Regions from separate parts of the Clostridium bornimense genome, predicted to be linked through region 1. Evidence: a T-box and tRNA genes for the amino acid it is inferred to sense, from the RefSeq annotation. Region 1 holds a T-box; the other regions hold tRNA genes.
The links. A T-box is a leader RNA that pairs with one kind of tRNA and senses whether it is charged. The one in region 1 lies ahead of leuS (leucine--tRNA ligase), so its partner is inferred to be a tRNA-Leu.

Region 1 (10,758 bases):
AGCATTAGTTATTGCAAATTGACCAACTGATGCAAATACACCAGCCAGCATTAAGTAAGTAAATTCTGTTAGAGAAAGAGGTTTGAAGTTAAATAACATAAATACTCCTGTTACTATCATGGAAAAAGATGAAAAGAAAAATACGATAGTAGCAGGTGCTTCTTTATCTCTTAAGTATCTTACAAAGGTGTAAGCAGCTCCAGCGGAAGCACCAGAAATAAATCCAATTAAATACGGAATTGTTTCAACATCAAAAGATGGTTTTATAATAAATAAACTTCCTATAAATGCAATAATTACAGCAGTAATTTGTGTTAGTGATATTTTTTCTTTTAAGAATAAGTATGAAAAAAGTATAAGAAAAAATGGTGAAAGTTTATTTAGCATTGAAGAATCTGAAAGATTCATATGACCAATTGCATAAAAATTAAATATAATTCCTAAGGTTCCCGCAAAGCTACGACCTATAAGAGCCATTCTATTTTCTTTTTTTCCAATTAAAGATTGCTTGTTTTTTATAATCATAAATAATGCCACTAAAAATGAAACTAAGTTTCTAAAAAAGGCTTTTTCCATTGAAGGAACATCACCTGCTAATTTCACAAAAGTACTCATAAGAGCAAATCCTAGTGCTGAAATTATGAGAAAAAATATTGCTAAGTTTTTATTTTTCATATAATCCTCCTAAATAATTTACGATAACAGTTATCAGTGTACAATTCACAATGGTGTACTGAATAGGGCTATCGCTTACGAAATTTATTCGTTATTGCGACAGCCCCTTAATTTATAAAAATTATTTTATAACTATATTAACTAATCTACCTTTAATAACGATAACTTTAACTACTGTTTTATCACCTATAGCAGCTTTTACAGAATCATTATCTAAAGCAGCAGCTTTAATTTCTTCTTCTTCTAGTCCACTAGCAATATTAATTTTAGCTTTAATTTTACCGTTAACTTGAATTGCTATTTCAACTTCATCTTTAACAAGAGCAGATTCATCACATACTGGATATTTTGCATTAAATACAGAATCATTGTTTCCAAAAGCTTCCCAAAGATCTTCAGCTAAGTGAGGGGCAAATGGAGCAAGTAACTTAATATAATCTATGCAAGTGTCTTTTAAGAAATTAAGATTCTTGTCTTTTTCATTGATATATTTAGAAAGTGCATTTGTGAATTCCATCATTCTTGCTATAGAAGTATTAAATTGGAATTTTTCTGTATCGGTTTCTACGCTCTTAATAGTATGATTTCTAACGAAGTTAAGTTCTTTTTCTAGTTTATCCATTGTATCTTTATTATTTTCACCAGATTTTATAGCAGCTAAAGCAGTTCCAAGAATTCTTTCCATTCTTTCAACGAATTTGCTTATAGATTTGATACCATCATCACTCCAAGCTCCACCTTCTTCATATTGGAAGCCAAACATTAAGTATAGTCTAAATACATCAGCACCATATTCTTTGATATAGTCATCTGGAGAAATAGTATTTCCTTTAGATTTACTCATTTTTAGTCCATCTGGTCCAAGGATAAGACCTTGATGTTTTAATGAAGTAAATGGTTCGTCAAAATTAAGATATCCCATGTCTCTTAATGCTTTATTAATAAATCTTGCATATAGAAGGTGCATACAAGCATGTTCTGGTCCTCCAACATACATATCTACTGGTAACATTTTATTTACTATCTCAGAGTCAAATGGTTTTTCGGTATTATGAGGATCTGCATATCTTAAGTAGTACCAAGAAGAACATACAAATGTATCTAAAGTATCTGCATCTCTCTTAGCTGGTTTGCCACATTTAGGACATGTAGTATTAATAAATTCGTCACATTTAGCTAATGGTGATTTTCCATCTGGAGTAAATTCTACATTGTATGGTAGTTGTACTGGAAGATCTTTTTCCGGTACTGGAACAACGCCACAGTGATCGCAATGAATAACTGGGATAGGTGCTCCCCAATATCTTTGTCTAGATACTAGCCAGTCTCTCAATCTATAGTTAACTTTTAAAGAACCATTCTTAGATTCTTCTAGTTTTTTAACAATTGCTAATTTTGCTTCATCGCCTTTTAATCCATCAAATTCACCAGAGTTTACAAGTAGTCCATACTCAGTAAATGGAAGGTCTCCACCTTCAATAACTCTTGTTATTGGTAAATTGTATTTAGTAGCAAATGCAAAATCTCTTTCATCATGAGCTGGAACAGCCATAACAGCTCCAGTACCATATGATGCAATTACATAGTCACCAACCCATATTGGTACTTCTTTTCCGTTGATTGGATTAATAGCGTAGGCACCAGTAAATACACCAGTTTTTTCTCTTGTAATAGATTGTCTTTCTATTTCAGATTGTTTTGCAGTAGCTTCTTTATAACTTTCGATTTCTGCCTTATACTCATCTTTTACTACTTCGTCTACTAATGGACTTTCTGGTGCTAAAACAACATAAGTAACACCATTTAGAGTGTCTACTCTTGTTGTAAATACATCAAATTGAACATCGCTATCTTTAACTTTAAAAGTTACTTCTGCTCCATTTGATTTTCCGATCCAATGACGTTGCATAGCTTTAGTTTTTTCAGGCCAATCTAAATCATCAAGTTTTTCTAATAATTCATCTGCATAATCAGTAATTTTGAAGAACCACTGAGTAAGATTTTTTTTAGTTACTTCGGAATTACATCTTTCACAAGCACCATCAACTACTTGTTCATTAGCTAAAACTGTGTTACATGAAGGACACCAGTTCACTGGAGCATTTTTTCTATAAGCTAATCCTTTTTCATAAAGTTTTAAGAATAACCATTGAGTCCATTTATAATAATCTTCAGAGCAAGTTATTACTTCATTTTCCCAGTTGAACATAGCTCCCATAGCCTTTAATTGTTCTTCCATTGTTTTTATATTTTTAAAAGTAGAGTCTTTTGGATGAATGCCTGTCTTTATAGCATAGTTTTCAGCAGGTAATCCAAAAGCATCAAAGCCCATTGGTTGAAATACGTTGTAGCCGTGCATTCTTTTAAATCTAGCCCAAGAATCTACAGGACCGTAGTTAAACCAGTGACCAGCATGAAGTTTAGCTCCTGATGGATAAGAAAACATTTCAAGAACATATAGTTTCTTATCTAGATTACTTCCATCAAATTTATAAGTTTCATCTTCACTCCATTTTTTTTGCCATTTAGCATCAATTTTAGTTGAGTACTTTTCCATTTTTTTAATCGCTCCTTTTATCATAAAAGTTAATAAATAACATAAAAAAGCTTTCGTCTCAAATTTAGAGACGAAAGCTATACTTCCGCGGTACCACTCTAGTTAAGTATAATCATACTTCACTTACAAAATAACGGCTTTTACCGTGCTAATTTTTTAAATTAGCAAGCTCCATGATAAGTTCATGCTATTCCTTACTGTTTTACACCAACCAACAGTTCTCTTAACTAAGAAATTTAGCATTACTACTTCATTTCAATGCTTAATATAAAGTTATAATATTACTTTATATAAAATAATATTTATTGTCAAGGAAAAGAAATATTAAATTTATTTTGGAATTATATATTATTCAATAAAAGTTTACTATTTTGAATATCAAAATTAGTGTATAATACTATAGGAAGATAACTAGAAAGGAGTAATTTAATGTTTTTAGTGAAAGGTTTTTTAGCTTCAACTTTTAAACCAGAAGAATATAAAGAAGTAAGAAAAAAAGGCATGCAATATGGTTTTTTATATCTATTTATAGCTATATTATTATTTACTGTAATTACTGTTATACCAGTGATAGGGCCTATGCAAAAAACATTTAATAAAATAACAAATGAAGTTATACCTCCATTTACTATAAAAAGTGGTGAAATGTCACTTAAAAATGGGGAAGACTTTTATGAAAAAGAATTAGATGGTTCAGTATTTATGGTAGATTTAAATGCGGAAAATGATAATACAGATCAATTTAACAAATATATAAGTGGAATATTAATTAGTAAAAATAAAATTTATATAAAAACACCTAATGAAAGTATGGATTTTAATATAGATAAAAGATTTAACATAGATGATGAAGAAATTAAAAAGTTTATGCCTATGATGAAAATAGGAATGATAATATCATTTTTCTTTATTATAGTGGTAAATTTTATTAGCTATTTATGGGTAAGTCTAATAATTGCATTGGTTGGAAATATAGCTAAATCTATATTGAAAGTAAATTTATCTTTTAAAGAGTTGTTCAATATGGCCTTATACTCTTTGACTACACCATTATTAGTTGTATTAATAATGAGTTTTGTATATCCATTGTCGTCAGATGCTAACACATTTATCATTATGGTATTAGGGGCTATAACAATAATAAGAGGAATAAAATCAATGAAAGTCAATATAAATGTTTAGAGAAGATAAATTATTTAATTTTATATCTACAAAAATATTATAGGAAGTAGTACACAGGAGGAGAAAAAGATGAATTTTTTTAAGTATTTTGCAATAGCGATAGCTAAACCTAAACAGTATCATAAATTTATGAAAGTTAGTTTAAAGAAAGGTTTTTTATACTTATTTATTTTAGTACTTTTAACAAGTATACCATATATATTTTATAGTGCTAAAAACAACAAAGATATTTACGAAAAATTACAAGTTATATCTACAATTGTAAAAAATGATATCCCTGATTTTGAAATGACAAAAGATAAACTTACTATAAAAGAAGATGTTTCTATTGATAAGGATATAGATGGAATTAGAGTTATAGTAGATAAAAATAAAGATATAGAAGTTTCAGAAATAGCAAAAATGGGATCAGCTGTAGTTTTAGATAAGAATAAAATTGCTATTGTAGCAAATGGTCAAGGATCAGTGACTTCTGTTCCAAATGAAAAGTTAGAAGACAATAAGCTAACTAAAGCTGATTTGCAAAAGCAAGTGGATGAAGGTTATATTCCAGCAAAAAAGAATGCTTCTAAAGTAGGTGTAGCAAGTTTAATAAGTAATACATTGGTTAACTATGGACTATTTTTAATAGTTACAGCAATAGTAGCAGGAGTTTCAATTGTTACAGCTAAAAACTTATATATTAAGATGTCATATAAAGATTTATTTAGGATTTCTTTATTTGCTATGACAACATCAATTTTTGTAAATCTATTTGTTATGTTCTCACCAACTTTATCAAAGGGTGGAATTATATTTGTTATAGCGCCAGCATTGATTTATATGTGGTTTGGATTAAAGCATATAAAATTAAATGGATATGCTGAAGAAATTTCATATAAAGAGGAGCCTAAGAGAGTAGAACCTAAGCTATAATAAAAAAGCCTCAAGATAACTTTTGTTATTTTGAGGCTTTTTCGTATATTGCAATTAAAGATTTTTTATCCATAAAGTAGTTAACAATGTAGCCCATTAATATGACACCAGGAATATCTATGATAAGTCTAGCTATTGTAAATTTATATCCTAGAGATGAAAATTCAAATAGCAATGTGGAAATTTTTACAACACACCAAGTGTTCATAAAAATAATTATATTACTAAACCTTGCACCTTTTTTAAGAAGAACTGTGGTAAATGGAAAAGCTGCATACATGGGTCCAGCAGCAATAGAAGCAATTAGCATTGATAGAAATATACCAATAAGTCCAGAGTTATTCCCCATATACTTAATTAATTTTTCTCTAGGAACCCATACATCAATAAGTCCTAGTAAAATCATAATAGGAGGTAATACAGAAATCATTTGTACAAAGCTATCTGTTGCACTTAGAATACTTTTATATCCGATAGACTTATTTAGCAATGATATTATAATAAGTAAAGTTAGAGAAAAAGCAAAGAACTTATATCTTTTAATTACTTTTATAAAATTATTCATAAGAACATCATTACCTTTCTGATTAAAATTGCTACAATAAAGGAAAATAGAAAAGCAATAAAATTTCTAAGAATGGCAGCTTTTTTGCCAATATATTGAGATTCTAATGATATAGTCATTATTCCTACTAATGTTAAAGTAGATATTAGAGCTGCGACTTGGGGATATCCTGCATTATTTTGAAGTAACATATTTCCAGTTGAAAAGGCCACAAAGGTTGGCATAAGTACAATTGAACCTATTAATGCTGAAAGGACTATCCCAAGAAATCCTGAGCTATTACCGATTAATTTTGAAATAGTGGAAGGTTCGACAATTGAAAGAATGATTCCCACAATTATTATGATACCTAAAAATTGTGGCATTATTTTTTCAAAAGAAGTAACTGATATTTTTAGAGAATGTATAGTTTTTTTCTTATCCTTTAGAAAAGAGATTATCAATAATACAAGTGATAGGGTATATAAGATAATTGCTGTCATAATACCTCAATTATAAAAATTATTACGTTATTATGATATGCAGGATTATTAATGATTGTTACATATAAATAGAAAGGGGGCTGTCGAACAAAGGAGTGTGGTAGCTTTTTCAGCAAAATAGAGTAAATGAAAGGTATAGTGCAGGGCACAAGTATCAGGGCACAAGGCACAGGTATGGATGAAATTTTAAGTTTTTAGTTGAATGATATAAGTTAGGCTATGTCTCTTATTTATATCACAGCTAATATAAAAGTCATTGCAGGGGGCTAATGAAGGTTGCACCTTCATATAGCTTGGTAAATATATGGATTTATAGTAAATATGAGAACGCATTGCTGTCCGCAGGACTATAATAAAATTCCTTCCCAAGAGGAATTTTCACCTTACTTGTGCCCTGTGCATTCTAACCTGTGCCATGACTAAAGGAGGTATCGCTAACAACTTTTTGTTTGTTAATACGACACCCCATTTTTTAAAACTTCAATTTTTTTAGATACTTTTCGTTTATTTCATGTATTAGTAATGAGATAATAAAATCAGCCACTAGAAATACTATATTGGCACCGAGGATTAATAGTGTAATAGGTAATTTAAATTTAAGTGTAGTAATATCAACCACAAGATTACTTACAACTAAGTAAATCATTACTAATGATATGTTGAAATATATAATTTTTAATGGAATCTCTAAGTAAAGTTTTTTAAGTTTTTCTATAAATAACTTAAAAAATCCATAAGTACCAAAAAGAATTATGTAAGAAATAACATTACCTCTTAATCCAATTAGCAAAATACCAAGAATAGATGTGGATATATATATAGCTAATGCAGTTTTGATATTAGTCCATATTATTGCTATTGGTATTATTAAAGCTAGTATAGCTAATATTGTTATTTTATTAGTAGGTAGCAATGAAGAAATATATAAAGCTATAACGGATAAAGCAGTAAGGATACCACCTCTTGTTATATTAGATACATTTTTCATATAATAACCTCCCATAAAAGTTTAACAGCAAGAAATTAAATCTCCACCAAAGCATTCACAGCAGCAATCAGAGCAGACTAAACATTGGCACATATCGCAGGCTGAGCATCCTTGATTACCATAGGTATTGTAATTTCTATATTGTTGATTTTGTCTATTCATAGCATTTAACATAGAAGAATATTCTCTATTATATGGATCCATTGAACAAGCTGTTCTAAAATAGTTGTAAGCACTATCATTCCAATTACGTCTAGCATGAACCATTCCCATTAGGAAGTTCCATTCTGCATTTCTATTTGTAATATTATTTAGCATAGATTCAGCTTGTGCTATATTTCCATTTTGAATAGCAAATCTAACTTGAGTAAATTCATTATTATTATTATTATTTGTATAATTATTGTTAGAGTAGTTATTATTGTAGCTACTATTTGATTTTATTTTATCATATGCTTCATTAACTTCTTGAAGTTTTTCTTCAGCTAGTTTTTTTAGAGGATTATCTCCATATTGATCTGGATGATATTCTCTTATTAATTTTCTATATGCTTTTTCAATTTCTTCTTTAGAGGCATTAGGCGATACTCCTAATACTTCATATGGATTCTTTGCCACTAGTTCCACACTCCTTACAATTGTTAACATTAAGTATTTTATCCATTTTCATTATTAAACCTAGGCTAAGAATATTTTTTATGATTTCTTTATTCTTTTTTAGATTTATATTATCAAGTTCATTAAAGGCTATTCTTCCACATGTCGTAAGATTGAACTCAATTCTTTCTAAAATAGAAGACCTAAATTCTTGATATGGAAGATTTTCTTTATTTAATATATCATTTAATGGATTAAATTTATTTTTTTGCATATCTTTTTCTAAGTCATCAATGGCATCTATTAAATATATCCATTTACCTAAATTATAACCTAAGTTATAAAGATTTTCATCGTTTGAATTGTAAACAGATATTAAATATCCTGTTAAGTGAGCAAATGGATGAGAAATTTCATCAATAGATTGTGCAATTCCACCTTTTTCAAGTTGTGATAGATTATAAAGGTTCTTTTCTATTTCTAGCAAAATTTTATCAGAGTCTTTGGGGAATTTTTTAAAATATCCTTTTAAAATAAAAGATAAAAAGGATGAGGTAATTGATTTATCATCTTGTTTATCATCTACAAGTTTAAAATAAGTCAATGCAACATTACAAAATGCTGCATATGATAAAGCTTTATTATCTAATACATAAGGCTTTTTTTTATGTGGGTGGACAAAGCATCTTTCTGATTGTACATATGTACCATTAGATTCAATGGAATCTAATAAAATTGCTAAGAATGTCATATCATAACTAAGAGTCATTCTTGGCAATTGCCCAAAGTTCTTCTTTATACTCTTACAAACGCCGCAATAATAAGCTTTAAAAAGTTCATATTCTTTAACCTTAAGTTCCATTTTATTAGGTAAAACATATCCAAACATTAAATTCCTTTTGTAACTCCTTCATTATCTAATATTTCATATATAGTTTTTGAAGTAGTGTCTTCCATAGTATATCCTAGAAGATTAACAACTTCTTTTAGTTCTTCTTCGCTATTTGTTTCTATTTCTAGATATGGAAATGGACAAAAACTTTTATCGTTTATATCTATTTCAATTAATGTATTTTTATATTTATAGCTTTCTCTATATTTTTTAATAGATTCTACTAGTATCAACCCAAGAGAAGTAAAAATATTTTTTCCCGTTTCACTATCAGAAATTATTACTTCATTTTCATCCATAACTTTATATGGAGTTTGTGAGATAAGTTTTTTTGTAGTCATAAAATTTATAGTTTCATTATTTAACAAGTCTTCTATAATTCGTATTCTTGCATAGCCTTTTTTGTTTAGTAATCTTCTATCTTCAAAATCATATATGTTGTTAATTTGATTTTCTTTTTTTACTAGTTGAAGGTTATGTTTTTTTACTATAGATCTTATATTATCTACATCTATTTTAATGATACGAGTCTCCATTTCTTGCATGTAAAGTCACCTCATTTTTTATATTTATTATATAATGTTAAGAATTTTGTGATATATATATTTACTATACTACATTACTTCAACCTAATAAGCAATTCCAAGAAAATTTATATATAGGTATTTGTTTTTTTTCTGTAGTGTTATATTATTAATATGTTATTTAAATATAAGAAGGAGGAAAAATCCTTGGATTATATAAATGAAATTCATTTAAAAGAAGCTATTGTACATATATTAGATCAAAACTCAGATGAACCGATACTTACGGAATATCCATTAATTTTAACAGAAGATATAGATGAATATTTAACTAAGCATTTAACTAAATCTTTAAAGGATGAAGAGTTGAAATATGGATACTTTAAAGATGGAAGAATAATTGTAAATGAGACGTCGTTAGAATATTTTAATGGAAATATAAATTTTGTAGATATGTCAAAAGAGTTAGCTAGAAAATTTTTTGCAATAATGAAGGGAAATGGAACGATAGGATCTTGTGATTTGCTTATAGTTAGTTTCCTTACAGATTTAGGACCTATGATAGGTATACTTAAATTAGATTACATAAAAAATTATGCTCATGTTGTAGATTTTGTTAATGATAAAATAGGTATAAAGATAGTAGAACAATATTCTGGGCTTCCAGCTGCATCTCAAAAATTACAAAAATGTGCATTTGTTAAAAGTGAACGAGGTACTAGTGATCTTCTTGTTATAGATAAAATAAATAAAAAGGAAGAACAAGAGGGATATGTAAGTAATTATTTTATTGAGAATTACTTAGAGTGCACATTAGAAAAAACAAGTAGAGATAAAACAAAAGAGTTTATAACTAATGCAGAAAAATGGACACAAAAAGCTTTTAAAGAAAATGCAGAAAGTGCTAATGAGGTAAGAAATACAATTAAGAAAAAGCTTCGTGAAGAAGATTCTATAAATATAGAGAGTTTAGCTACAGAAATGTTTCATGATAATGAAGAAGCAAAAGAAAGTTTTAATACCTATTTACTTGAAAAAGGTGTTAAGGATACTATAGATCTTGATAAAAATTATATAGAGAAAAAGTTAAAAAGAGTCAGACTTAAGATAGATAAAGATATAGATATTTATCTAAGTGAGGAGGCTTATAATGATAACATGAGGTTTGAGATTAAACCAAATGGTGATGGTTCAGTTAATATGATAATAAAGAATGTTATTAATTATATCGAAAAATAAATTGAGTATAATACTAAAGAAGAGTAAAGGAGGAATATGGAATGAATATTGATATTAAAAATGTAGATTTATCTACTGTAGAAGCAATGATAATTCCTGTATATCAGGATAAAGTTAATAATTGTGAATGGGTAGAAAAAAT
Region 2 (10,758 bases), 380 kb from region 1:
TTGACTCAAAGGTTAAAAGTTAAATCTAATAAAAAACCTATTGATGTTTTTAGTAAACTTAGAAGAATTAATCCATCACCTTTTGGAGGATATATAGACTATGATGATTTTAAAATAGTATCATCATCTCCGGAAAGGTTCTTGAGGATGAAAAATGGATATATTGAAACAGTTCCTATAAAAGGGACAAGAAGAAGAGGAAGAAATGAAGAAGAGGATAACATCCTAAGGGAAGAATTAAGAAATTCTGAAAAAGATAAAAGTGAATTATTAATGATCATAGATTTAGAAAGAAATGATCTTAGTAAAGTATGTAAGGAAAATAGTATAAAAGTAAAAGATTTATTTTCAATAGAGGAATATGCAACAGTGTTTCATTTAGTAACAAAAGTTACTGGAAAAATTAGAGAAGATAAAACAGTTATAGATCTTATTAAAGCAACTTTTCCAGGAGGTTCTATTACTGGTGCTCCCAAAGTTAGAGCAATGGAGATAATAGAAGAATTAGAAGGTGTAAGAAGAGGAATTTATACTGGAGTTATGGGCTATATTACATTTGATAATAGTTGTGATTTAAGTATTATTATAAGGACAATATTATTTAAAGAAGACTATGGTTATATAGGTGTAGGTGGTGGAATAACTTATGAATCTGATAGAGATTTTGAGTTTGAGGAAACTATACAAAAGGCAAGAGCTCTTTTAGAAGCAATGAAATAAAAGGAGATAGGGTAAGTATGAAACTGGATGAGGGATATATGTTTGGAATAGGAGCTTTTGAAACAATTCTTATAAAAGATTCAAAGGCAGTTTTTATAAATGATCATTTGAAAAGATTAAGAGATTCGTTAGATACATTATTTATAGAAAATGATATTGCTAAAAGTGATGTATTATCATATATTAGTGAAAGAAAAATCGAAAACGGAATTTTAAAAATAATGGTGTCTAATGAAAATATAATACTTTCTTTTAGAGATAATCAATATACAAAAGAAGATTACTTAAAAGGATTTAAGTTATGTATTTCAGAAGTTCTAAGAAATGAGACATCTAAGTTAACATATATAAAGTCTTTTAATTATGGCGACAATATTTTGGAAAAGAGAGCTGCCAAAGCTAAAGGCTATGATGAGCCTATATTTTTAAATACAAAGGGTTATATTTGCGAAGGAGCAACATCAAATATATTCTTCATAAAAAATGATACAATATATACTCCTAGGATAGAAAATGGGTTATTGAATGGGATAATCCGTAATAAGATACTAGAGAAGTATGAGGTTAAAGAAGTAGATATCAAGTATGATGAAATAGTAGAATATGAAGAAGTATTTATAACAAATTCAATAGTTGGTGTTATGCCTGTTAGAAGTATTAATGAATGTAGTTTTACAATAGATAAAGTAAGAAATATTACTATAGAGATGTAAAGGGGCAACTACCATATGGAAAGAGTTAATAAAATTATATCTAATGAATTATATAAAGAAAGCCAATTGGCAATAGATAATTGTGAGAAAGAACGTATATTTTGTAATCATGACTTTAATCATTACTTAGATACAGCAAGAATAGCATATATTCTTTCGTTAGAGGAAGGATATAAGGTTGATAAGGAAATTATATATGCTACAGCTTTATTGCATGATATTGGTAGAGTAGATGAATATACTTTAGGTGTCTCTCATGATATAGCTTCAGCAGAAAAAGCAAAAATAATTTTAAAACAGTGTTATTTTGAAGATAAAGAAATAGAAATTATATATGAGGCTATTAAAAATCATAGAGAATATAAAAACAAAAGTTCCTTGGATAAGGAAATGACATTATCAGAATTACTATATAGGGCAGATAAATTAAGTAGGTGTTGTTACAATTGTAATGCCTATTTAGAATGTAAATGGAATAATGAAATTAAAAATAATAATATTAAGTATTAGGAGTTGATATAAATGTTAATTGGTAACAAGGAATTTGATCTAAAGAATAATACATATGTTATGGGAATATTAAATGTAACGCCAGATTCATTTTCTGATGGCGGTAAATTTAATACTATATACAGTGCAATAGAAGCAGCTAAAAAGATGGTGGAAGATGGAGTAGACATAATAGATATTGGCGGAGAATCTACAAGACCAGGTGCAGAGTATGTTTCAGTAGAAGAAGAATTAAATAGAGTAATTCCAGTAATCCGTGCATTATCTAAGGAAATAGATATTCCAATATCTATCGATACATATAAAAGTAAAGTTGCAGAAGAAGCAGTAAAAGCTGGAGCATCATTAATTAATGATGTTTGGGGATTTAAAAAAGATCCTGATATGGCAAAAGTAGCAGCAAAGTATGATGTAGCAGTATGTCTTATGCACAATAGAAATAATAAAGAGTATAATTCACTACTAGATGATATGATGGATGATTTAAGAGAATCTATAAATATCGCTAAAAAAGCTGGTGTTAAAGATGAAAAAATAATTTTAGATCCTGGTGTAGGATTTGCTAAGACACTAGAAGATAATTTAGATGTTATGAATAACTTAGAGAAGTTTAATGAATTAGGATATCCAGTATTACTTGGAACCTCAAGAAAATCTATGATAGGGTTAACATTAAACTTACCAGTTAATGAGCGTGTAGAAGGAACTATAGCAACTAGTGTTATTGGTGTTATGAAGAAGATGTCTATAATTAGAGTTCATGACGTAAAGGAAAATAGAAGAGCTATAGATATGACTAAGGCAATATTAGGGAGAAGTATAAATGGATAAAATATATATAAAAGGTCTAGAAGTTTTTGCAAACCATGGAGTTTTTAAGGAAGAAAAAAATTTAGGGCAAAAGTTTGTAATAGATGTTGAATTAGAATTAGACTTAAGTGATGCTGGAAGATATGATGAACTGAAGAAAACTATTCATTATGGATTACTTAGTGAGGCCATAATAGAAGAATTCACAAAACAAAGCTATGATCTTTTAGAAAAAGCTACTTATGAATTATGTAAATTCGTTCTTATAAATTATGACGTAGTATCAGTGAAGATAACTGTAAGAAAACCTTGGGCTCCAATTAAAAGAAACTTTGATTATGTAGCAGTAGAAATGGAAAAAAGGTGGCATAAGGTATTTTTAGCTGTAGGATCAAATGTGGGCGATAAAGAAAAAAATATAAGAAATGCCATAGAAATCTTAGATAAAAATGAAGAAGTAAAAATAAAGAAGGTATCAACACTAATTGAAACAGATCCCGTTGGATATTTAGATCAAGACAAGTTTTTAAATGGTGCTATTGAAATTGAAACTATTTTTTCTCCAAAAGAACTTATGAGTGAACTTCTTAGGATAGAAAAAGAATTAAAGAGAAAAAGGATTATAAAGGATGGTCCAAGAACAATAGATTTAGATATTCTTTTATATGACAATCTGATAAATGATGATGAATTTGTAACATTGCCACATCCAAGGATGGAAGAAAGAACATTTGTTATGGAGCCTTTAAATGAAATAGCTCCAAATGCTATACATCCTATACTTAATAAAAGGATATCAATGATTTATAAGGAGTTATAAAAATAATAAATAAGGATTATAACAAGTTAAGATATGTTATAACCCTTATTTTTATTTATATGTTTTAGGATTTATAAATTCACAGTAATTATATAAGTTATATCCTTCTGGAATATTGGCGCTTGAAAAATATTCTTTATTACCTTTACCATCCCAAGGAAATACAGAAACTAGTCCATTTTTAAATACTTCTATTACAAACTTCTCATTAGAGTCAAATGTAATAAATAATTTATATGTAGGCGTTTCATTAAAAGTATCATCTAAGTTTTCTATATTATCTATACATAGATAATCAATTGAATTATTAAGCATTTCATTTTTATAATCATCTATTAAAAAGTTTCTATTAAATTTAACTTCTAATAATTCAAGGGAAGAAATTTTAGATGTATCCAATTCACTTTTTAATTTATCAATATATTTACAGGGATCTTGAACATCTTTATTTATTTCAAATGTACAAGATGTCATTAACAGAATAGGAAACAGTAAAAAAGGTAAAAGCTTCATAAGTTTTTTCATTTATTTTATCACCTCATTAAATTATACTTAATTAATATGAATAATATTACAATGAAAATAAGAAAATAAAAGTGACGAAATTTGTATGACATACATACTATTATGTAATAACTATTATTGATTTAAAAGAAGAATAATGATATTATGATAATATAAAGGTTAGATTTAAGAGGTAATTTATATGGAGAAGCAAACAAAAGAATTAGATCTTGTAATAATTGGAGGAGGTCCAGCAGGGTTAACTGCTGCAATATATGGTTCAAGAGCAAAATTAGATTTATTATTATTAGAAGACTCTTTAGTTGGTGGACAAATAAGATCTACTTACACTGTGGATAATTATCCAGGTTTTCAATCTGTATCAGGAAATGAATTGGCAGATAAGATGCAGGCGCAAGCTGAAAGCTTAGGAGCTACTATCGATGAGTTTGATAGTATAGTATCTGTAACATTAAATGATAATGAAAAAATTATTGAAACTGAAAGTTACATATATAAGCCTAAAGCTGTAATTATAGCTACAGGATCGACACCTAGAAAACTACCTGTACCAGAAGAAGAAAAATTTTCTGGAAAAGGCATTCATTATTGTGCTGTTTGTGATGGTGCAATGTATGAAGGGAAGAAGATAGCAATCGTAGGTGGAGGAAATTCTGCACTTGAAGAGGCATTATTTTTAAGTAAATTTGGTGAAGTAACTATAATAAGAAGATATGATTATTTTAATGGTGAAAAATCTACTTTAGAAGAAGTTTTAAATAATGATAGAATAAATATTCTTTGGAATGAAGATATTAAACATGTTAAAGGAAATAACATGGTAGAATCAGTAGTAGTAGAAAATACTAAAACTGGAGAGATAAAAGAAATACCGATGGATGGTGTTTTTGTTTCTATAGGAACAATGCCAAAAACTGATTTGTTTAGAGAGTACATAGAACTTACTAAAGGTGGAAATATAGTTACTGATGAAAATATGCAAACTAACATAAAAGGTGTTTATGCAGCTGGTGATGTTAGAGATAAAATGTTTAGACAAATAACTACCGCTGTTAGTGATGGAACAATAGCATCATTAATGGCTGAAAAATATATAAATGAAGAGAAAGGAAGATAATATAATGGTTAAAGTATATTCAACAGATTCATGCCCATGGTGTGTTAAAGCAAAACAATATTTAAAAAGCAAGGGTGTAGAATATAAAGAAATTAATGTTGCAGAAGATATGGAAGGTAGAGAAGAGATGGTTAACCTTTCAGGACAAATGGGAGTTCCTGTAGTAAACATAAATGGAACAATAATTGTAGGTTTTGATAGACCAGCAATAGATGAAGCTTTAGAAGAAGTTAAATAGTTTTATATAAATAAGTAGGGTTCAGAGTTGATCTGAACCTTTTACTTTTATATTATATAATAAGTTAGTTTACATAATCATAATTATGTTATTGTAAACTAAAGATAAAAATCTATACAATACTAAATAATAAAAAAACAATTAACATTGACTAAAAAATGTAAATATAATAAAGCAAAAGGATGAATTTTTTAGATAATAACTTCTTTAAAAATATATTATTGCAATTTTCTTTAGAAGATGATATAATTTAACTCGGCTGAAAAAGTAATATTATTTTGCTGGTGTGGCGGAACGGCAGACGCATTCGACTCAAAATCGAACGAGAAATCGTGTGGGTTCAAATCCCACCATCAGCACCATAAAAAGCATTTAGAATTGATTCTAAATGCTTTTTATATTTTATAAAGCTTTATTAGATAAATAAAATATGATATTTCTCAAATAATAATATTAATTATTATTAAAAAATAAGGAGAGATATATGGATAATAAAATATTTAGACTATATACATTAGATTACTTAGGAAAATATTATTTTTATGAAGCTGATGAATTTATATCATTAAAAGAAGATGGTAAATATATATTAGATAATTTAAAAGAAAGTAATAGATTTGATTATAAAGGTGCTTCCTATACTTATACTAAATTCGGTAATATATCTGAAGGAATCACTGAAAGTAACGTTAATATAATTATAGAACCTGAAAATATAAATGTAAAAATAAACGATGAAATCGTTCATCTCGATCTTATATATAAGATGAATATAAAAAGGTTAGAAGATCATGTTAGAGTAACAACAAGAATAAGCGAAAAAACTGATTCACCTTCTTGTTTATTGTATGCAAAACTAGTTGATAGTGATGATTTTGTAAAAGCATTAGAATCAGTGAGAGCAATGCAAATAAAGCTTAAAGAAAAAAAGTGATGTTTATAGATTTATAAATATATTAATAAAAAGTGAAGGGAAATTATTATGAGATATGTAATTGTAAGTGTAGTTAAAGGGAAAGCAGGGGATTTCAATAATAACTTAAGAAAAGATATATTTAATAAATTTAAAGCTAGATCATCAAAATTGCCAGCTCACTTTACTATAAAATCACCTTTTGAATATGATGGCGATATTAGTAACTTAGAAAAAGCTATAGAAAAGATATGTACTAATAGAAAACCTGCATCTTATAATATAGATGGTTATAGCCATTTTGATAATAGGGTAATCTATATGGATGTTAAAATGTCTAAGGAAGGTAAAGATCTTCATGATAATATAATTGATGAAATAAGTAAACTTCCATATATTGAATTTACTAATAGTGATGGAAAGGATAAAGTTTTCCATGTTACATTAAGCTCTAAAAGAATCCAGCCTATATATAATAAGTTATGGGATTATGTAAATCAATATCCTTGTCAATTTAACTGCCTTTTTGATAATGTTTCTATTTATACGTGGAAAAATAGTACATGGGAGTTATATAAAGAATTTGATATTTAGTATTAATCACTTATTAAAACACTTGTCACATATAATAAATTATCTTTTAACAAATTATAATTTAATGAGGTGTGATAAATGGCTGAAACTATAAATAATATAGCAATATTTAATAACGTAAGTGAACTTATTGATGCTGATTTAAAAGAAGGAACGAGGGTAGATACTTTAGGATATAATGATGCCTTTGATAATGGTGGGTGTCAGTACTATATTTCAAATGATAACAATCCTTGGTCTATCTCTTTAGAAAATGGTCTTTATGCCAATGTAATAAAAAAAGACTCTGTAAACTATAAAATGTTTGGTTGTCATCTTGATGGTGTAAATGATGACAGTGAAGGAATGAATAAGGCACATTTATTAGGAACAAATAAAGACAATCTTAATTCTCTACCTATTACTGTAATCCCAATAATAATATACTAGAATTAAATCAATCAAGAATACAAATAGCTGATATTCAAACCTCAATATTGATAAAGCTACCATCTGTTAGTAAATATACAGAAATCTCATTGATATTTTCTACTAATAAATATGTCAATATAATGATTCCATCTTGCAAAATGAATAGTAAGCCTAGCTATGTTGCCAATAAAACTTTTAGGTTAAACTTTACTTTTATAAATAATTCTATTGGATGGATTGGAGAAGCAATAGTTTATGGGTGAGGATGTCGTATTAACTATTAAACTTCGTAAACAGGAGCCCTTCTTCACTTTCACTCTAAAAAGGAACTGAGTCACAATATTTATTGTGTGACATCCCATAAAGTAATAATTAAATACACTACACACATTTTCATCTCTAAGAATAAATTATTAATAAATATTTTAGTGGAGTGATAATTATGGGATATTATATTAATGTAGAGGAAGATGTAAATGTTTATGTGGAGGATCTTAATAAAGAAGGAAAAGATACTGTTGTCTTTCTCCATGGATGGCCTGGAAGTAGTAAGCTTTTCGAATATCAATTTAATTATTTAGCCGAAAAAGGTTGTCGTTGTATTGGAATAGATCAAAGAGGATTTGGAGATTCCGATAAACCTCTTCATGGATATGATTATGATACATTAAGTGATGATCTACGATGTGTTGTTAATACGTTAAATCTAAAAAACTTTACATTAATAGGACATTCAACTGGTGGAGCAATTGCTGTAAGATATATGGCTAGGCATAAAGGTTTTGGCGTATCTAAACTAGTACTTTGTGCCGCTGCTGCTCCCAGTCTTATAAGAAGATCATATTTTCCTTATGGAATTAAAAGAGACGTTGTTGATAATATAATAAAAGAGACATACATTGATAGACCAAAGATGCTTAAAAATTTTGGAAAGATTTTTTTCTATAAAAAAGTAAGTGAGCCTTTTTCAGAGTGGTTCCTACAATTAGGATTTCAGGCAGCAGGATGGTCAACAGCCGCTATTGCAAAAACATGGCTTCGAGAAGAAAAACTATTTGATGATATGAAAGAAATATCTGTACCAACATTAATAACCCATGGAGTTCATGATAAAGTTTGTCTATTTCCTTTAGCTATGCAACAACATTATCTTATCGATAATTCTAGACTAATTAAATTTGAAAACAGCGGACATGCTCTCTTCTATGATGAAAAAGATAAGTTTAATAGAGAAGTTTTATGCTTTGTTAGAGAATAAATAATCTTTTATCATAATAAACTCTATTAAATGTATTTATTTCATTAGGGGGGGAAGAAGAGTGAGTAAAAAAATATTAATGTTAGTAGGAGATTATACTGAAGATTATGAAACAATGGTACCTTTTCAGACATTGCAAGTATTAGGATATGATGTAGATTCAGTTTGTCCTAATAAAAAGTCTGGGGATTTTGTAAGAACGGCAGTTCATGATTTTGAAGGTGATCAAACTTATTCTGAAAAGAGGGGACATAACTTTATAATAAATGCTAATTTTGAAACTATTGATACTAGTAATTATATCGGTCTATTTATAACTGGTGGTCGCGCACCTGAATATTTAAGACTAAATGAAAGAGTAGTAGAAATCGTTCAAGAATTCTTTAATGATACAAAACCAGTAGCAGCTATTTGTCATGGTCCTCAAATTTTAGCAGCAGCAAATGTTGTTAAAAACTTAAAATTAACAGCATATCCTACCGTTGCACCAGAAATAAGATTAGCTGGTGGGGAATATATTGAGACAAGTGTCGATGAAGCTATCGTAGACAAAAATCTTATAACATCCCCAGCATGGCCAGGAAATACAGCTATAATTAGCGAATTTATCAAATTACTTGGTACTAAAATTGTAATTTAAAAATTATATAAACAGATAAGAGAATAAAAGAGTAGCGTAGTAAAAATCAAAAAAGGGATATCTCGATAACGATTAATTCGTATCTGAGATATCCCTTTTTCAATCCACCACTATAATTATGGTATCATAAATTGCTAATTGTGCTTTATGAATTATTTCAATTTAGCTGTTAATATCCAAAGAAATTTATTCATTTGTTGGTAACTAACATGAAATTTATATTTTTCAAAAATTTTAGTTAAGGTCTCATGGGTAGAGTAAAATTCAGTATTTAGGTCATGAATTAAATTTGTATACCCATTTTGCTTAGCTTCTAAGATAAGTTCAGATTTTGTTCTTTCTGAATCGTACATAGTATCAGCTATTACTACCACACCGTCTTTTTTCAATTTTGATTTTAGTATACTTACAGCTTCATCTTTTTCTTCATCGGTTAAGTGATGAAATGAGTAACTACTAATAACAGCATCTAAAGTATTATCCTCTATAGGAAGTGATAGAAAAGTTCCCGATAAGAAATTAATAAATGGATACTTATCTTTAGCAATATTTATCATTTTAGTATTAGGCTCTATACCAATTACATTATATCCGATATTTGATGCAGCATTAGTTAGATTTCCAGTTCCAGCGCCAATATCTATTACTTTAGCACCTTGGAATTTGCCTACATGTTTAACTGTCTCATTTAATATCTCATTATAATTCTTAAATACATCTTTATATTCACCAGTTTCTAAAGACACAGTTGCATCATAATCATCTGCCCAATCATCAAATAAAGCATTAAATCTAAAATCAGATAAATTCATAGAAAAATCATAAAGATGTTGGCTAAAATATCTATCGCTACGATCTGGTAATATTGTTACAATATTTGTTTTCTTTTTAGCTTTATATGCTTGTTTTACAGCACCTGCTATAGCAGCGCCAGATGAAGAGCCTGCTAAGATACCTTCTTTTTTCGATAAAAGCCGTACATAATACATTGATTCGTCATCAGGTATTTTTTCTACTTCATCTATATAGCTTCTATCAAATATTGAAGGAATAAAGTGGTTTCCTATCCCTTCAACCTTATAAACACCTTCATCACCACCGCCTAATATAGAACCAATGGGATCGCTTAGTACTATCTTTATATTAGGATTTTTTTCTTTTAAGTAAGAAGCTATTCCTATAATAGTACCACCAGATCCGGCTCCTGCAACTAATACATCAATATTTCCATCTAAAGCGTCATAAATTTCTTTACCTGTTTTTCTATGAGCTTTGATATTAGCAGGATTATCAAATTGCTTTGCCATAAATGAATTTTCTATTTCTTCATTTAATTGATTGGCTTTTTTTACAGCACCTTCAATTCCTTCACTAGCTGGTGTAATAACTAATTCAGCACCTAAAGCTCTCATCAAAATTTGTTTTTCAATAGAAAATTTTTCAGGGATTACAATAATTAATTTATATCCTCTTTCAAAGGCAGCCATAG
Region 3 (10,758 bases), 620 kb from region 1:
AGACATATTTATTCTTATCTATTTAAGATAATTAAACTATGATTTTCATTTCCAAAAGTAAAGTAATTTTTCAATATTCTACTTATAGAGAATCCACAACTTTTTAGAAAAAATAATGTATTATCTTCACTGGATACACCTATTTCTATTTTATATATACTATAACTCTCACTGACTCTCTCTGTGAAATAGTTGAAAATTTTTTTCTTCATTTTTTCTGGTATATCATCAGAAATTTTGAATAAAGAAAGCCATAATCTATTATAAAAATCAAAATCTATTCTTCCTCTAATAATCCCTATAACTTCTTCATATTGATTTTCGATTTTTAAAAACAACTCTCCCCTACAATATAATGCTTCATTTATTTTTTCCTCAATAGAATTAGATGTTAAATAACATTTTAAATCAATATCATTTTTTATTATAAAATTATATATAGATGGTATATCTTCCTTTAATACCCTCGATATATTGTAATTATATAAATCTGATATTTCACATAGCATCCTCTCACCATCCTTTAAATAGAATATTCTCTATATGATGAGAAATTCCTTCTTACTCCATAGCTATTAATGAAACACCTAAAATGTTATTTTCTATTTTTAAAGTTTCAAGTAATGCATATAAGTCTGCCTTCAATGATGATATATCCATAGTAATGGTAACATTTGCTGTATTATTTATTGGAATATCTTGATTTATAGTTAATATATTTCCACCACATTCAGCTATAATATCTAAAACATTTGATAAAGTTCCCCTTTTATGCCCAACAGTAACTCCTATAGTTGCTTTTTGAATTATTGCACCATCAGATAACTTGAATACGCCATCCTTATATTTATAATATGTGCTTCTACTAATTCCTACTAGTTTAACTGCTTCTGATATATCTTTTGCACTTTTAGAAGATAATATCTCTTTAACTTTTAATACCTTAGGGAGAACCTCTGGAAGCAACTTCTCATCTACTACTATAAATCTACTTTTCATTCTAATCCTCCAAAGTAATCTTTTTATATTTTATATTATTTATATTTAGTAATTCTAATGCATAATCATCTACTCTATAATCGTTCAAATAATATATGCTCTCAATTCCTGATTGAATTAATGCTTTAGTACAATTAAGACAAGGGAAATGGGTTACATATATACTACATCCTTTAACAGCGATACCTTCTTTTGCACAATAACAAAGGCAATTAAGTTCTGCGTGCTGCGTTGCTATGCAATGTCCATCTCTCATTACATGACCTATATCATCACAATGAGGTGTCTTATTTCCTACAGAACCATTATATCCTGTTGCTACTATTCTATTTTCTTTATTTGTTATAATTGCACCTACATTCGCTCTGTCACAAGTACCTCTTTCTGCTGCAAGAAGAGCTAAATTCATAAAATAATTATGCCAGCTTTTTCTTACTCTTATCTTATTACTACTTTTAACTATTTCATAACTTTTTTCACTCATGATATACTCCCCCACGACTTTTATTTAACATATATTATTTCATAAATAAAATTAAAACACAATTTTTTATTAATTTATTATATATTTTTTTATTTTTATTCTCATTTCTTCTACTCTATCATAAACATTATTAAAAACATTGTAAAATTCTTTAGAATGGTTAGGTATCTTTGTATGACTTATTTCATGAAATATAACATATCTAATGTACTCCTCATCTAATTTAACTAAATTGCAATTAAGGACTATTTTATTATCTTTTGGATAATATGCCCCCCATCTTCCTTTATAAAATTTATATTCTATTCTTGGTCTAATGCTACACTTATCTTCTACAAAACTATCTAGACATTGCTTATAAATTGGTGTTATTACTTCAATACACTTATTTTTATAGAAATTCTTAAACAATTTTATTTTTAAATTTTCATCATCTTTCTTCACCGATATTATTATAGTATCATCAATAATCTCAACATTATTCACATAAGAGTTAATAACTTCCACTTTGTAACTTTTTCCTAGAAGCATTGCATTGTTACTCTCTAAAAAATGCTTTTCTCCAATATCAATAAGATTTCTATTTTTATTTATTATTCTTCTAACTTTATTTATATTTTGAAAAAGTATTTTTTCTAATTGATCTTCCCTTATAAATCCTGGAGCCTTCACCACCAAAAAATTTTTTTCTATAGATATTTTTATTGTTTTTCTATTTTCCTTTTTTATTTTTACTTCATATTCATCAATTTTCATAAATCATCCTAAATTGCTCGTTGTAAATTTTTTACCCAAATAATTAAAAACAAGCTTTCTGACCTCATCTCCTTCATAGACTATACTCTCTAAAACACATCTTATATTCCTTTTATAAAACTCATCTCTATAAAAATCTTTTAACCTTTTATCAACATCTTTTTTTGATTCAATTATTTCCTTCATTTCTTTTTTACACTCTTTAGAAACAATTTTAATAAGATTTTCTTTTCTCCATCTTTCATTATCTTTTTTCATCTTATATAAAATATTATCTAAATTATCTCTTAAAAAAACAGGACCTTCTAAATCTCTTTCATATTCTTTAGTTCTATATGAATTTCCATCCTCTAAATTACTTAACACAAATAAATATCCATAGTCATAAACACTTCTAAGCAATCTTCCAAATATTTGTTTCATTTTTATAATACTTTGTGGATAATTTAGTGTATTATAATTTATCTTTTTCTTCTCCATAATAGATGAATATAATGGATCTCTCATTGGAATATTGGGTATTTTCTCCATTACTACAGTAAACAAACCATCACCTGGTATATCTACACCCTCAAATAATCCTCTAGATCCAAAAACTACGGCTTTAGTTAATGGATCTCTTAATTTATTACATTGTTTCTTATTATCAAAAATATCATACTCTAGATCATTTAATTCTTCAATAATACTTTCTTTTACTTTTTTCATCCTTGAAGTTGATGTAAATAACACCAAAATATTACCACCAATATTTTTAGCAATTCTCAATATAACATTGCTAACACTTTTTACAAATTCATCCTCTCGATTGTATGAATATCTCTCTATATTAGTAGGAATAGCTATTACACTTCTATTTTTATAATCAAAAACTGGTTTTTCAATTAAATCTTCTAATAACTTATCTTTATCTATCATTGAAATACCTAATGAATTTTTAAAATTATCTAAAGTACTATCGATTCTTATTGTCGCTGATGTCATTACCAAACTACTACATTTATCTAAAATTTCTTCTTTAAATAAATAATTTACTGATAACGGAATCTTTCTTAGCGTAATTCTAGATAAATCTTTTGAAATATCTATAACAGCACAATAGCTATCGGTAGTCTCGCCTATGACAAAGTTTATAGTTTCCTTAAAAGTTCTTATCTTATTATTCAGTAAAATAAGTGGATGTTCTTTCGCATCTGTTTCTTTAATAACTTCATCTATTCGCATATATATTTCATCTAGTTGAAGTACCAAATTTTCTAATACACTTACGATAAATTGAAAATCTTTATAAGTAAAGACACTATTTATTCCCCAAAAATTATCCATTGACGAATACCTATCTCTAATTAAGGTCATCATCTCTTCAATTGTTTCATATACATTAATTATTTTAGATTTCACATACTCTACATTTGCTAAAGATAAATTATTCTTTACTATAAAATCCTTTAAAAATCCATAATTTTTATTAGTGTTATATACCTCTCGTAAAAGAGATAATATATCAAAATTACTTACCTCTTCAGTAAAAGCTTTAAAGCAATTATCATTTAAATTATGTGCCTCGTCCAATACAATATTTTCTATTTTTATTTCTGGATAAGGCCACTTCAAAAATAATGAATGGTTTATCACTACAATGTTACTATTTTCAAGTTCATTTATTTTATTGTAATAATAGCAACTTGTACCTTCATTACACTTTCTTCCTGTACAAGTTTCACCATCACTAGTAAGAAAATTTAGGTGATAATCTAATTTCTTAAAATGTTTTCTTGCCCAAAAATTAATTTCTTCAACATTACCATTTATCGTCATTAACCTACTTATAAATAATATAGAAAGAATATCATCTAAATCTGGCTCTATAATTTCTTCTAAATAAGCTTTAATTTTTTTATTGCATAAATAATTACTTCTACCCTTCATGCAAGTATACCTTATTTTTTCTTCTAATCCTAAAGTTGATATTAATCTAGGAATATCTTTTTCTATTAATTGATCTTGTAATTCTTTTGTTGAGGAAGATATAAATATACGTTGATTATTTATATATGAGTAAATTATACTTGGCAATAAATATCCTATACTCTTTCCTATTCCTGTCGGAGCTTCAATTATGGAAATCTTTTTATTTTCTAGTGTTTTTCTTACATGTTTAGCTAAGTTGTATTGACCTTCTCTAAATATATATTTAAATGAAGGAGTATCAAATATTTCTCCTTTTTTTAATAACTCCTCGTATTTTTTATAATCTATACTTTTCTTTTTTCCCTTTTCAACTATAGTTTCTTCATTTATTCTTACTTTTACCATATATTCATTAATATTTTCTGGCGGTAGTAAATACTCACACCATTGCCATCTATTATTATCATCAAACCATGATGATATTGATAAATAATCTAATGTGCTATTAAAATATTTTATAAGTACACTATTAACCACATATATTGTATCTATAGAGTCTTCTAATCCTCTATGCATTTCATCTCTATCTATAGTTGTAACTGATTTAATCAAGTAATCTAAATTATATTCTTTGAAGTAAGGAAATAAAATAGCCACCAATTCCATAGAATCTAAAAACTTATTACTTATATCTATATCTGGTTTTATATAATATTTTAAAAAAGTTTTTTCAAATTCTGCATTATGACAAACTAAAGGCATATCTCCAATGAACTCTAAAAATTCATCTTTTACTTCCTCTAGCGTTGGAGCTTCTAACAACATATCCATAGTTAGTCCTTTACATAATTGAAAAGTAAACTTAGGCACAAATCCTACTGGTCGGATAAGTGTTCTATATGTATACACTTTATCATCTAATACCTTAACAGCACCTATCTCGATTATTTCACCTTTATGCTTTACCCCATCGTTTAAACTAGAGTCTAATCCAGTAGTCTCTATATCCATAAATATTACATTTTTTAATATGCTTTTTATTTCTATTTCTTGTATTGTACCTTTCATTTAAATTACCTCAATAATTTTTCTTATATTTTATCACAACTAAGGATATTCTACTATTATCATAATAATTTTAAAAGGAGGCCACAATGAAAAAATCTTTATCAATTTTTCTAACAATAGTATTAATTATATTTAGTTTCAAAGAAATCATCTACGGATCTCAAACTTTAGATACAAAGTTAAAAAATTTTATAGAAAGTTATTTTAATAGCTATTTTGAAGATTATATAAATTTAACTGAAGATACATATAATAAATATACTAAAGAAAGTAACAGCACATTAATATATAATACTATCCATAAAAATAAAATATATCTTTATAAAACATTAAATACACCTTTTGAATCTTTCAATATAAATATTGTATATAAAAACATATATACAAAAAAAAATACTATAGATATAGATTTTCTTCTTTCAGTATCATATAAATATAAAAATGCTACTTGCCAATCTAATTTATGTAATATACCTTATAGACTAGAAATTATTCGTGAACCTGAATTAAAAATTTGTAACATAGAAAGAATTTTCTCTGAAGATGAATCATTTTTATATTCGATGGATCTTAGAAGCGAAGACATTCCCATTGAAACCTTAAAGAACTATCTTGATAAACTAGAAATTAAAGAACAAAAACAAATAGATAACATAATAGATATATCTAAAGAAAATGTCAGATCTAATTCTGAACTAACAAGAGAATATTCAAATTACTCTCCTGATAAAGGTATTTTATATGCAAAAACATTTTCTAAGTCATATAATCCATTATTTTATAGCGCACCTGGTGATTGTTCTAATTTTGTATCCCAATGTATATGGGCTGCTTATGGGGGATATGACTTTTCAAGTACTGAAACATCCTATGAAAATATTAGAAAAAAATATCGCATGGTACCAGGGTCCTGGCATGGTAATGAAGGTGGTGGAACTATAAATTGGGAATCAGTTGAAAATTTATACAACTATTTGTGTAAAGAAAAAACAATTGGTCCTAATGGCGTTGGACTAAATAATAAAAAAACTTATGAATCTCTATCTCCTTCTTCAATAAACTTAGGAGATGTTTTACAATTTGGCTCAATTAATAAAAGGTACAGCCACTCAGTTTATGTAACTCACATTAATGGTAACGGATCTAAATATAGCGATATATATATATCGCAACATACTGCTGACTTATATAATAGAAATCTTTTAGAACTCATTTATCTTTTTGGTGGTACAGATTGTAATATGAGATGCATAAAACTTAAAAATTCTAACTTTAGTAAGTAATATAATAAATGCATTTAAAATAAAGAACTGTCGCATATTGAATTATATAAATTTATGTTTGACAAGGTGCTTGTAACAAGGCACAGGTATAGATGAAATTCTTACAGAATTTCTAAGATTATAAGTATTATGTCATTAATGTGATATATAGACTTATTATATAATTAAACTAGAAAGCATAACATAGTCTTCCAGGAGGCTAATGAAAGTTTTACTTTCTATAGCTTGGGATATAACTGTGCGATATGATAAGGTATAGTTAATCTCATATTAGTACCTGTTCTAGTTAAGTAGTGGTGAGAATTGTGTGGTTTCAATGGTACTCTTATTACAGATTTAATACATAAGCTATATAAAAATGACAATTTTCATTGATTTCTCCCAGCCACACTAGCTATCTGCAGGACTTTAATATTTTTCTTACAATCGAAAATTAATCTTCACTCTTACTTATTCACAAAAAAACAACTGCTCCACAATATTTATTGTGAAACAGTTCCTTGGATTACAAATTATAATATAATTCTTGTACCTATAGTAAATATGAAAACACTTTGCCATTCACACAATCATAATAAAATTCCTCTAAAAGAGGAATTTTCACCTTACTTGTGCCTTGTGCCCTAATCCCTGTGACCTGACATACAAATTTTCTTTTGTTATTGCAACAGCCTCTTTAAAATATATTTATATACAAATTATGTATTATTCAATTATTTCTTCAAAATTTTCTTCTATCTTATCTGAATTCTCTGATATAACAAAAAGAACATATTTTCCTTTTGTTACTACTTTTCTAGATTTAACTAAATCATATTGCTCTGGAATATATCCTTTCCAATTATTTTCTAATATTTTGCTTCTTTTTTCTATTCCTTCTTCTACTTTTTCTATATCCTTCTTATCTTTAACCTCAAATACTGCACATTCATTAGCATATTTGTCTCCTATTGGTACTCTAACTACATAACTCTTTAGTATTGATTTATCTATCTCATAGTTATCAGTAAAAAAGTCTGAATCAATATCCATTTGATTAGGTTCATCTATATTCATTGTTATTTTCTCTAAAATTTCTTCTGCTGTTAGTGTACTTGAATCACTATCATTACCGCCAAATGAACATCCTGTAAAAGTCATCACTACTGAAACAATTATACCTATTGCTAATATTAAACTTCCGATTCTTTTTTTCATACAATTCTCTCCTTATATACTAAAAATTATAATATTCTTTCAATATTAATTGTATATAATTTTTCACCAAAAGTCGATTTATTTCTTCGTAAAATATGAAAAAAACTGATATTTTTTATAAAATTGTAAAAAAATCTATCTTGTAATGTTTTACAAGATAGATTTCTTTTATCTGGTGCAGGTAGCGGGACTTGAACCCGCACGAAAATTCATTCACTACCCCCTCAAGATAGCGCGTCTGCCATTCCGCCATACCTGCATTTTACATTTATATATTTCATTATATATACATAATAGCTATTGTCAATACTTAAAACTAAAATATAAGTTCCTATCTATATAGGAACTTATATATATTATAAAAAAAGTTTACCTTCTCAACATATTTATCTGTTTCAACAAAAGGTATATTATCTAAGTCTTCTCCATTTTGAGAATAACTTGAATCATTAAGCCATTTATCTACGCTACCAGGGCCTGCATTATAAGCAGCAATAATCAAATTAAGATTTCCATCAAATTGATTACTAAGATAATTTATGTACCATATACCATACCTTATATTTGTATCTGGATCAAATAATTTATCTTCTTCAAAGATCTCCTCATTAAGTTTCTCAGCTATCCATTCTCCTGTTGACGGTGTAACTTGCATAAGTCCGAGAGCTCCTTTATTTGACTTGGCATCTTTATTAAAATTACTTTCTGCTTTTATTATAGACATAATAAAAAGTGGATCTACATCATTTTCTTCAGAATATTCTAAAACAATATTTTTATACTTTAACGGAAATATAAGTTTCATAACAGGTTTAAATGATATATATACCAAGACTAATATTAAAAATAATATTATAAATCTACATAATTTTTTCATACCCCACTCCATCTTTTAATATACTAACGATCTTATGATATGTTTCTTCAATTTCACCATTATTTTCTAGTACAAAATCTACATATTTAACCTTATCTTCCTGACTCATTTGAGCTTTTATCCTATTTAATACTTCTTCTCTAGATATTCCATCTCTTCTCATAACTCTAGATATTCTTGTTTCTTCATCTAATGTTATTAATATGTTATAATCCATAGATTTATGAAGTCCATGCTCTATCAAAGTAGGTGCATCAATAAATACTATTTTTTTACCTACAGATCTTAGTATATCAATTCTCATTTCAATTTCTTTAATTATATAAGGAATAGTTATAGCCTCTAACTGCTTCCTCTTTTTATCATCATTAAAAACTATAGTTCCTAATTTCTTTCTATTTAATTTTTCATTTTCAAAGATATCATCACCAAAAGTATTCTTTATTTTTTCCCTTACTTCCTTATATTTATCTAATATTTCTCTACTAATAATATCTGCATCAACTACATCAAATCCATTTTCTTTTAAAAATGATGAAACTGTAGATTTTCCACTTCCTATAGTCCCTGTAATTCCTATCTTCACTATTCTATTTTGCTTCGTACCATGTTTTCCCAACATTTTCATCCACCTCAAGCTTCACTGAAAATTCAATTACATTTTCCATCTCTTCTTTTAAAATTACCTTAACTTTTTCAAGTTCTCCTCTCTTAGCATTAATTATAATTTCATCGTGCACCTGAAGTATTATAGAACTTTCTAATTTTTCTTTTCTAAGTCTCTTCCACACATTCACCATAGCAAGCTTAATAATATCTGCTGCACTACCTTGTATTGGTGCATTCATTGCTAATCTTTCTCCTAATGCCTTAACTATCTTATTACTAGATGATATTTCAGGTATGAATCTTCTTCTATTTAAAATAGTTTTAACATAAGAATATTTTTTCCCATCTTCCTTTAGCTTTGATAAATACTCACTAATCTTAGGATATCTTTCAAAGTATATATCTATATATTTCTTTGCTTCTTTTTTAGATATCTTTAAATCTTCACCTAATGCAAAATCTGACATACCATAAATAATACCAAAATTAACTGCTTTTGCTGCACTTCTCATTTCAGATGAAACCTCATCTTCTTTTACTCCAAACACCTCTGATGCTGTTTTTGTATGTATATCTAAATGAGAGTTAAAAGCATTAATCATATTCTCATCTTCAGACATATGAGCTAGCACTCTAAGTTCTATTTGAGAATAATCCGCTGATAAAATTACACTATCATTATCAAATGGTACAAATACCTTTCTAATACTTCTACCCATTTCAGTACGAATCGGTATATTTTGAAGATTAGGCTCTGTTGATGAAAGTCTTCCTGTTGTTGTAACAGTTTGATTAAATGATGAATGTATTCTACCATCTTCATCTATAACATTTTTTAGGCCCTCAATATAGGTAGAATATAATTTAGCCACATGTCTATACTCTATAATCTTTTCAACTATAGGATGCTTATCTTTAAGCTTTTCTAATACATCTGCATTAGTTGAGTAACCTGTTTTTGTTTTCTTTATAACTGGTAAATCAAGCTTTTCAAATAGTATTTTACCTAATTGTTTTGGAGAATTTATGTTAAATTCCTCTTCACTTAAATTATATATATCTTTTTCTAAAGTTATTATCATATCTTTAAATTCTTTCCCTAGTTCATCTAACTTATCTTCGTCTACCTTAAAACCTACTTCTTCCATAGATGATAAAACTTCCACTAAAGGTAACTCTACATCATAATAAAGTTTTTGCATGTCTAATTTTTCTATTTCTTCTTTTAATTTTAAATATAACTCTTTTAAATAACTACATTCTATATTTTCTTCGATTTCTTCTCCCAAAACATTAAAAACTATATCCTTAATATTATAGTTTCCTCTAGAAGAATCAATTATATATGCAGCTATTTCTGTATCAAAAATAACATTATTTAAATCAATATTATGTTTTCTTAAAATAGTATAAAGATTTTTAGAACTATGTATCACCTTGTTATTTTCCCCTTGAAAAATATCTCTAAGCTCTTCTATATCTATTAAATCCAGATCAAAATTATAGACTTTCCCATTTATAAACATTTCTAAATTGCTTAATTCTATTGTTGAGATTTTATCTGAATTTTTAAC

Region 2: it has a tRNA-Leu gene. The T-box ahead of leuS (leucine--tRNA ligase) is inferred to sense a tRNA for this amino acid. The anticodon was not compared.
Region 3: it has a tRNA-Leu gene. The T-box ahead of leuS (leucine--tRNA ligase) is inferred to sense a tRNA for this amino acid. The anticodon was not compared.

Annotation. Positions count from the first base shown of each region.
Region 1 is NZ_HG917868.1:1,049,215-1,059,972, forward strand. Features, by position in the region: gene CM240_RS04625 (DMT family transporter) at 1-675, opposite strand, end outside; gene leuS (leucine--tRNA ligase) at 797-3,232, opposite strand; T-box leader at 3,296-3,500, opposite strand; gene CM240_RS04635 (DUF1189 domain-containing protein) at 3,662-4,414, shown strand; gene CM240_RS04640 (DUF1189 domain-containing protein) at 4,484-5,329, shown strand; gene CM240_RS04645 (permease) at 5,355-5,894, opposite strand; gene CM240_RS04650 (hypothetical protein) at 5,891-6,376, opposite strand; gene CM240_RS04655 (hypothetical protein) at 6,849-7,364, opposite strand; gene CM240_RS04660 (J domain-containing protein) at 7,386-7,982, opposite strand; gene CM240_RS04665 (DUF5685 family protein) at 7,963-8,850, opposite strand; gene CM240_RS04670 (class IV adenylate cyclase) at 8,850-9,398, opposite strand; gene CM240_RS04675 (nucleoid-associated protein) at 9,585-10,616, shown strand; gene CM240_RS04680 (leucyl aminopeptidase) at 10,658-10,758, shown strand, end outside.
Region 2 is NZ_HG917868.1:1,434,112-1,444,869, reverse strand. Features, by position in the region: gene pabB (aminodeoxychorismate synthase component I) at 1-720, shown strand, start outside; gene CM240_RS06380 (aminotransferase class IV) at 738-1,433, shown strand; gene CM240_RS06375 (HD domain-containing protein) at 1,449-1,943, shown strand; gene folP (dihydropteroate synthase) at 1,956-2,774, shown strand; gene folK (2-amino-4-hydroxy-6-hydroxymethyldihydropteridine diphosphokinase) at 2,767-3,573, shown strand; gene CM240_RS16835 (DUF4883 family protein) at 3,625-4,098, opposite strand; gene trxB (thioredoxin-disulfide reductase) at 4,280-5,215, shown strand; gene CM240_RS06350 (glutaredoxin family protein) at 5,220-5,453, shown strand; tRNA gene CM240_RS06345 (tRNA-Leu) at 5,734-5,815, shown strand; gene CM240_RS06340 (hypothetical protein) at 5,938-6,387, shown strand; gene CM240_RS06335 (2'-5' RNA ligase family protein) at 6,436-6,960, shown strand; gene CM240_RS06330 (hypothetical protein) at 7,039-7,389, shown strand; gene CM240_RS06325 (alpha/beta fold hydrolase) at 7,814-8,629, shown strand; gene CM240_RS06320 (DJ-1/PfpI family protein) at 8,709-9,269, shown strand; gene CM240_RS18200 (class I SAM-dependent methyltransferase) at 9,422-10,081, opposite strand; partial or broken gene cysK (cysteine synthase A) at 10,091-10,758, opposite strand, start outside.
Region 3 is NZ_HG917868.1:1,670,634-1,681,391, forward strand. Features, by position in the region: gene CM240_RS07500 (GNAT family N-acetyltransferase) at 15-509, opposite strand; gene CM240_RS07505 (ACT domain-containing protein) at 562-999, opposite strand; gene CM240_RS07510 (deoxycytidylate deaminase) at 1,001-1,483, opposite strand; gene CM240_RS07515 (M48 family metallopeptidase) at 1,553-2,239, opposite strand; gene CM240_RS07520 (exonuclease domain-containing protein) at 2,243-5,218, opposite strand; gene CM240_RS07525 (amidase domain-containing protein) at 5,305-6,501, shown strand; gene CM240_RS16875 (DUF4358 domain-containing protein) at 7,207-7,698, opposite strand; tRNA gene CM240_RS07535 (tRNA-Leu) at 7,872-7,957, opposite strand; gene CM240_RS07540 (lytic transglycosylase domain-containing protein) at 8,030-8,575, opposite strand; gene coaE (dephospho-CoA kinase) at 8,559-9,197, opposite strand; gene polA (DNA polymerase I) at 9,166-10,758, opposite strand, start outside.